Regions from separate parts of the Pseudomonas sp. ASL7 genome, predicted to be linked through region 2. Evidence: predicted binding sites of a transcription regulator. Region 2 holds the regulator's gene; the other holds the start of a gene.
What was found. The regulator FliA, encoded in region 2, starts transcription of late flagellar genes. The targets are predictions, from matches to a motif close to CTAAAGTTTNNNNNNNNNNNGCCGNTAA.
Positions count from the first base shown of each region.

Region 1: AC1MDT_RS23695 (methyl-accepting chemotaxis protein) is a predicted target of FliA. The motif match lies at 1,717-1,744, and genes of this name have one in related genera.

Region 1 is NZ_CM155279.1:5,104,586-5,108,334, reverse strand. It holds gene tatB (Sec-independent protein translocase protein TatB) at 1-114, shown strand, start outside; gene tatC (twin-arginine translocase subunit TatC) at 111-905, shown strand; gene AC1MDT_RS23700 (16S rRNA (uracil(1498)-N(3))-methyltransferase) at 902-1,609, shown strand; gene AC1MDT_RS23695 (methyl-accepting chemotaxis protein) at 1,786-3,702, shown strand.
Region 2 is NZ_CM155279.1:163,505-167,253, reverse strand. It holds gene AC1MDT_RS00775 (protein phosphatase CheZ) at 1-520, opposite strand, end outside; gene AC1MDT_RS00770 (chemotaxis response regulator CheY) at 543-914, opposite strand; gene fliA (RNA polymerase sigma factor FliA) at 1,082-1,822, opposite strand; gene fleN (flagellar synthesis regulator FleN) at 1,819-2,649, opposite strand; gene flhF (flagellar biosynthesis GTPase FlhF) at 2,766-3,749, opposite strand, start outside.

The DNA of each region.
Region 1 (3,749 bases), 1.4 Mb from region 2:
GCTGCGCAGCCTGTACCCGCTGCTGCTACGACGCCGGTTGAACCTGCTACACCTGCGGCTGCGCCTGTTGCGCCGGCCCCTAACGACCCAACATTGCCGCCGCGAGCCCCATGAGCGATCTCCCTGAAAACGACCAGCACATGCCGCTGGTTTCGCACCTCACCGAGTTGCGTACCCGCCTGCTGCGCTGTGTAGCGGCGATTTTCATCATCTTCGCCGGGTTGTTCGCTTTCACCCAGCAGATCTACACCTTCGTCTCCACGCCACTGCGTGCCTACTTGCCGGCCGGCGCGACGATGATCGCCACCGACGTGTCGTCGCCGTTCCTGACGCCACTGAAGTTGACCATGATGGTCTCGCTGTTCCTGGCGATTCCGGTGATCCTGCATCAAATCTGGGGCTTCATCGCACCGGGCCTGTACAAGCATGAGAAGCGCATTGCGGTGCCATTGCTGATATCCAGCATCGCGCTGTTCTACACCGGCATGGCGTTCGCCTATTACCTGGTGTTCCCGCTGATCTTCAAATTCTTCGCCTCCGCCACCCCGGCCGGCGTGGAAATGATGACCGACATCACCAGTTACCTCGATTTCGTCATGACGCTGTTTTTTGCCTTCGGCGTGGCGTTCGAAATACCGGTGGCCGTGGTGCTGCTGGTGTGGATTGGCGTGGTCGATGTCAAATACCTGAAAAAAATCCGCCCCTATGTAGTGATCGGTTGCTTTGTGGTCGGCATGATCCTGACGCCTCCGGACATCTTCTCGCAGACCTTGCTGGCCGTCCCGATGTGGCTGCTGTTTGAAATTGGCGTGCTGTTCGGCGGCTTGATCAGCAAACGCGGTGAACACCCGGATGACCAACCGGCCGACGATCACAACGACCAGCCGCCAGCGACCCAGCCGTGAATGTGTTGCTCCTGGAAGAGGCCGACTTCATTGCGGCCGACAGGGTCATCCTGCGCGATCGCCGGTTGACCCACATGCAGGAGGTTCACCGTTCGGTTGTTGGCGATAGCCTGCGAGTCGGACGTATTGGCGGACTGATGGGCACTGCCCAATTGCTGCGCCTGGAGGCCGATGAAGCCGAGTTGTGCGTCACACTCGACCAACCGCCACCGGCCAAGCTGCCGCTGACCCTGGTCCTGGCCCTGCCAAGGCCGAAAATGCTGCGCAGGGTGTTTCAGACCGTAGCGGCCATGGGTGTGCCGCGCATCGTGCTGGTGAACAGCTATCGCGTCGAGAAGAGCTTCTGGCAAACCCCGTTTCTCGAACCCGAGGCCATCCGCGAGCAGCTGATTCTCGGCCTCGAACAGGCGCGGGACAGCGTGCTGCCGGACATCGTCATCGAAAAGCGTTTCAAACCCTTCGTGGAAGACCGTCTGCCAGCGATTACCGAAGGCACTCTCGGCCTGGTCGGCCACCCCGGCAATTACCCGCCCTGCCCTCGCGGCCTGGACGAACCGGTGACCCTGGCCATCGGCCCGGAAGGTGGCTGGATCCCCTACGAGATCGACCTGCTGGGCAAGGCCGGCCTGCAACCGGTGCAACTCGGCGAGCGCATCCTGCGGGTCGAAACCGCGGTCACTGCACTCCTGGCCCGCCTCTTCTAACACCGCACAACCCTGTAGGAGCGAGCTCGCTCGCGAAAAACTTGAGGCAACGCGGTTATTCAGGAAGGACGCGTTATCGTTAACGTCCTTCGCGAGCAAGCTCGCTCCTACAGAATGTCGCCGCCCAGCCGATACACTTCCCATAAAACCAATGTTTGGTCCGAGGGAGATGCAGCATGTACGGATGGCTAGCCGGGAATCTGGGAAACATCAGCGTCAATCGCAAACTGGGTATCGGTTTTGGCCTGGTGCTGCTTTTAACCTTGTTGATCACCTTCACCGGCTGGACCGGCCTGAATGGCGTGATCAATCGCGGCGACAAGCTGGGCTTCATTTCCAGCGTCAACGAGCTGACCAAAGACCTGCGCATCGCCCGCCTCAATTACGAAATGCGTCGCGGCGAACAGGGCCCCGGCGCCGTCAACGATCTGCTCGGCCAACTCGATGCAGGCCTGCAAACCGCCCGCAAGATGATCGAGCAACCCGCCGACGTGGCGAAGATCGACCAGCAACTGGCCGCCGTCGCTCAGTACAGACAAGCCTTTAGCGCCTTGATCCAGGCCGGTGCGAACCGCGAAGATGCTCGCAACAAACTCGGCGCTACCGCCGATAACGCAGTGGCACGCGTGGCTGAGGTCGAGAAAGCCATGCTGCAAGGCGACAGCGTCGCCCAGTTCAACAGCGTGATCGACCTGAGCAAACTGATCCAGCAAGCGCGCTTCCAGGTCCGCGGCTACACCTACAGCGACAAGACCGAGGCCGAACAACCGGCGCTGGACGCCATCGACAACGCCCTGAAAAACCTCGAAAGCCTGCCGTCCAAACTGCCGGAACAGCATCTAGCCAACCTGCAACAGGCCACCGACTCGCTCAAGGCCTATCGCGCCGCTGTCAGCCAATTCCGCGATTCCCAGGTCGCGAACGCCGCCGCCCTCAAACGCATGGCCGAGCAAGGCGACATCCTGCTCGACGTCAGTAAAAAACTGATCGTCTCGCAAACCCTCGTTCGCGATACCAATGCCGCCAGCGCCCGGGATATGCTGCTGCTGGCCACGGCCCTGGCACTCGCTTTTGGCATGCTCGCCGCCTGGGCCATCACTCGCCAGATCGTGATCCCCCTCACCCAGACCCTCAAAGTCGCCGAGCGTGTCGCGGCGGGCGACCTCACCCACAACCTTGTCTCCGAACGCCGCGACGAACTCGGTCAGCTCCAGCGTGCCATGCAGGGCATGACCCTGGGCTTGCGTGAACTGATCGGCGGCATCAGCAATGGCGTTACGCAAATCGCCAGCGCCGCCGAAGAGTTGTCGGCAGTCACTGAGCAAACCAGCGCCGGGGTCAACAGCCAGAAAGTCGAGACCGACCAGGTGGCCACTGCGATGAACGAAATGACGGCCACCGTGCAAGAAGTCGCGCGCAACGCCGAAGAAGCTTCCGAAGCTGCCGTCGCCGCTGACCAGCAGGCCCGAGAAGGCGACAAAGTGGTAGGCGAAGCCATCGCCCAGATCGAACGCCTGGCGCTGGAAGTCGGCAACTCCACCGAAGCCATGGAGCACCTCAAGCACGAAAGCGACAAGATCGGCAGCGTGCTCGACGTGATCAAGTCCGTCGCCCAACAAACCAACCTGCTGGCCCTCAACGCCGCCATCGAAGCCGCGCGTGCCGGCGAAGCCGGCCGCGGTTTTGCGGTGGTGGCCGACGAAGTACGCAGCCTGGCCCAGCGCACCCAGAAGTCGACCGAAGAGATCGAAGAACTCATCGTCGGCTTGCAAACCGGCACCCAGCAGGTCGCAACCATCATGGACAACAGCCGCAGCCTCACCGACAGCAGCGTCGAACTGACCCGTCGCGCTGGCGGCTCGCTGGAAAGCATCACCCGCACCGTGTCGGCGATCCAGTCGATGAACCAGCAGATCGCCGCCGCGGCCGAGCAGCAGAGCGCCGTGGCCGAAGAGATTAACCGGAGCGTGCTGAACGTGCGTGATGTGTCCGAGCAGACGTCGGCCGCCAGCGAAGAAACGGCGGCCTCCAGTGTTGAGCTGGCGCGATTGGGCACGCATCTGCAGATGCTGGTGGGCAAGTTCAAGGTTTGATGCGGATACCTCGGTTCACACCGGACCGAGGTGATGCCATCGCGAGC
Region 2 (3,749 bases):
CCTGCGCGAGCAAAATGTCGTTGAGATTGCTCGACACGACGCGATTGTCTTCACGGCTGCGCGTCAGGAAACCGTCGACGCGCCGGGCCAGTTCGCGGAACTCTTGCGCACCGACTTCGCGACGCATGAACCGCCCCCAGTCCGTGCTCAAGGCCTGGGCTTCTTCGCTCAGGCTGTTGACCAGCGGCGTGGCGTTTTCCACCAGATCCATGGTGCGGTTGGCCGCCGCCTCGGTCAGCTTGACCACGTAGCCCAGACGCTCCGTGGCATCAGTGATCTGCGAGACTTCCTCGGCTTGCGGCATGGTCGGGTCAATCTGGAAATTGACGATCGCGCTATGCAGCTCCCGGGTGAGCTTGCCCACTTCCTGATACAGGCCGCGGTCACGGGTCTGATTGAGCTCATGGATCAATTGCACAGCGTCGCCGAATTTGCCTTTTTCAAGGCTCTCGACCAATTCGACCGCGTGTTTTTTCAGGGTCGATTCAAAATCGCCCAGTGAAGATTCTTTATGCTCCATAGCTCCCCCGTGGCGCAGTCCATCAACCGATGCGTTCGAAAATCTTCTCGATTTTTTCTTTCAACGCCTGGGCCGTGAAGGGTTTGACCACATAGCCGTTAACGCCGGCCTGGGCCGCTTCGATGATCTGCTCGCGCTTGGCTTCAGCGGTAACCATCAGCACCGGCAGGTGCTTGAGCTTTTCATCGGCGCGCACGTGGCGCAGCAGATCGATACCGGTCATGCCAGGCATGTTCCAGTCCGTTACCAGAAAGTCGATGCTCCCGCTGTTAAGAACCGGAATGGCAGTGGTGCCATCGTCGGCCTCGACCGTGTTGGTGAACCCAAGGTCACGCAACAGGTTTTTAATGATCCGCCGCATCGTTGAGAAGTCATCAACGATGAGGATTTTCATGTTCTTGTCCAATTCGACCTCCAAGCAGTCTTAAACGCGCCCAGCACCTGGACGCGCCATTTCAATCAATCTGGCAAAGCACTCAATGACTGTCTGGAGCACAACAGATCGAGACCGGCGCAGTTCAACACCACACCAGCCACGTTCGCAGTGTCCCCACACTGCCTTCAGCGCGCTCGCCACTCCCCCAAACGCCCCCGTAAACGGGCCGCGCACTGGCTATGTAACTGGCTGACCCGCGATTCACTGACCCCCAGGACCTCACCGATTTCCTTCAGATTCAGCTCTTCGTCGTAGTACAGCGCCAACACCAGTCGCTCACGCTCCGGCAAATTGGCAATCGCGTCCGCCAGCGCCGCCTGGAAGCGTTCATCTTCCAGATCGCGTGACGGCTCGAGATGAGCACTTGCGCCATCCTCGTGCAGCCCTTCGTGTTCGCCGTCCTGCAACAGATCGTCGAAACTGAATAAGCGGCTACCCAGGGTGTCGTTCAAAATCCCGTAATAATCGTCGAGACTCAATTGGAGTTCGGCCGCAACTTCGTGATCTTTAGCGTCACGACCGGTTTTAGCTTCAATCGAGCGAATTGCGTCGCTGACCATCCGGGTATTGCGGTGGACCGAACGTGGCGCCCAATCCCCCTTGCGGACTTCATCGAGCATTGCGCCGCGGATTCGAATGCCCGCGTACGTCTCGAAACTCGCGCCTTTGCTGGGGTCGTATTTGTTCGATACTTCCAGCAGACCGATCATCCCGGCCTGGATCAGGTCTTCGACCTGGACACTGGCCGGCAGACGGGCCAGCAAGTGGTAAGCAATGCGTTTAACCAGTGGCGCGTAACGCTCGATCAGCTCGTACTGCGCGTCACGTGCCGACTTCTTGTAGAAGTTGTAACCGCTGGCTGTCATAGAACCGGTCCTGCCGTTTGTTGCACGAGGCGCTCGACAAAAAACTCCAGATGCCCGCGGGGATTGGCAGGCAGCGGCCACGTATCAACCTTCTGCGCAATGGCCTTGAACGCCAGAGAGCACTTGGAACGCGGGAACGCCTCATAGACGGCACGTTGCTTCTGTACGGCCTTGCGCACGCTTTCGTCGTATGGCACTGCACCGACGTATTGTAAGGCGACGTCGAGGAAGCGATCCGTGACCTTGGTCAACTTGGCGAACAGATTGCGACCTTCCTGCGGGCTCTGGGCCATGTTGGCCAGGACGCGGAAGCGGTTCATGCCGTAATCGCGGTTAAGCAGTTTGATCAGTGCATAGGCGTCCGTGATCGAAGTCGGTTCATCGCACACCACCAGCAGGACTTCCTGCGCGGCGCGGACGAAACTGACCACCGAATCACCAATGCCCGCGGCCGTGTCGATCACCAATACGTCGAGGTTGTCGCCGATATCGCTGAACGCCTGGATCAGGCCGGCGTGTTGAGCCGGGCTCAGATGAACCATGCTCTGGGTGCCGGACGCAGCCGGGACGATGCGGATGCCGCCAGGGCCCTGCAACAGAACGTCGCGCAGCTCACATCGGCCTTCGATCACGTCGGCCAGGGTGCGTTTGGGTGTCAGTCCCAGCAGGACGTCGACGTTCGCCAAACCCAGGTCGGCGTCCAACAGCATGACGCGACGGCCGAGTTCAGCCAGGGCCAGTGACAAATTCACTGACACGTTAGTCTTGCCGACGCCACCTTTGCCGCCGGTCACCGCGATCACCTGTACGGGATGCATGCTGCCCATGTTATTTCTTTACCTTGTCTTGCATAGACGGAGGCCACATTACTGGCTGCGCGTTCACAGATGGAACAATGCATGGCAGACCATCGATGTAGGTATAAAAACTGTTCATTACTACCTCAGCCGACCTGTTTGGTCGGGCTGTGGTAAATATCAGCGAACATGTCAGCCATGGCTTCTTCGCTGGGTTCTTCCTGCATTTGCACACTCACGGCGCGACTGACCAACTGATGACGGCGCGGCAGATGCAAATCATCCGGGATCCGTGGGCCATCGGTCAGGTACGCCACCGGCAATTCATGACTGATGGCCAGGCTCAACACCTCGCCCAGACTTGCCGTTTCATCCAGTTTAGTCAGGATGCACCCGGCCAGCCCGCAGCGCTTGTAACTGTGATAAGCGGCCGTTAGAACCTGTTTCTGGCTGGTGGTTGCCAGAACCAGGTAATTTTTCGATTTGATGCCACGACCCGCGAGGCTTTCGAGCTGCATGCGCAGTGCCGGGTCGCTGGCCTGAAGGCCGGCGGTATCGATCAGCACCACGCGCTTGCGCAGCAATGGATCCAGCGCCTGAACCAGCGACTGGCCCGGGTCGACGTGTGTCACCGACACATTGAGGATCCGGCCGAGGGTCTTGAGCTGTTCCTGAGCACCGATACGGTAGCTGTCCATGCTCACCAGTGCGATGTTTTGCGCGCCGTACTTGAGCACGTAGCGGGCGGCCAGTTTGGCCAGGGTGGTGGTCTTGCCCATACCGGCAGGACCGACCATGGCAATCACACCGCCCTCTTCCAGAGGCTCGATCTCCGGTGTGAGGATCATTCGCGCCAGGTACGCCAGCAACATGCGCCAGGCCTGGCGGGGCTCTTCAATGTCGGTAATCATCGCCAGCAAATCGCGCGACAACGGGCCGGACAGGCCGATGCGTTGCAGGCGACGCCAGAGGTTAGCCTGGGCCGGACGGCTGCCTTGCAGCTGATTCCACGCCAAGGAGCCAAGCTGTACTTCCATCAACTCGCGCAGGCTATTGAGCTCGAAACGCATCGAGTCGAACGCCCGAGGATCCACACCGGATGAGGCCGGTGCAGGGGCCGGCGCAGGACG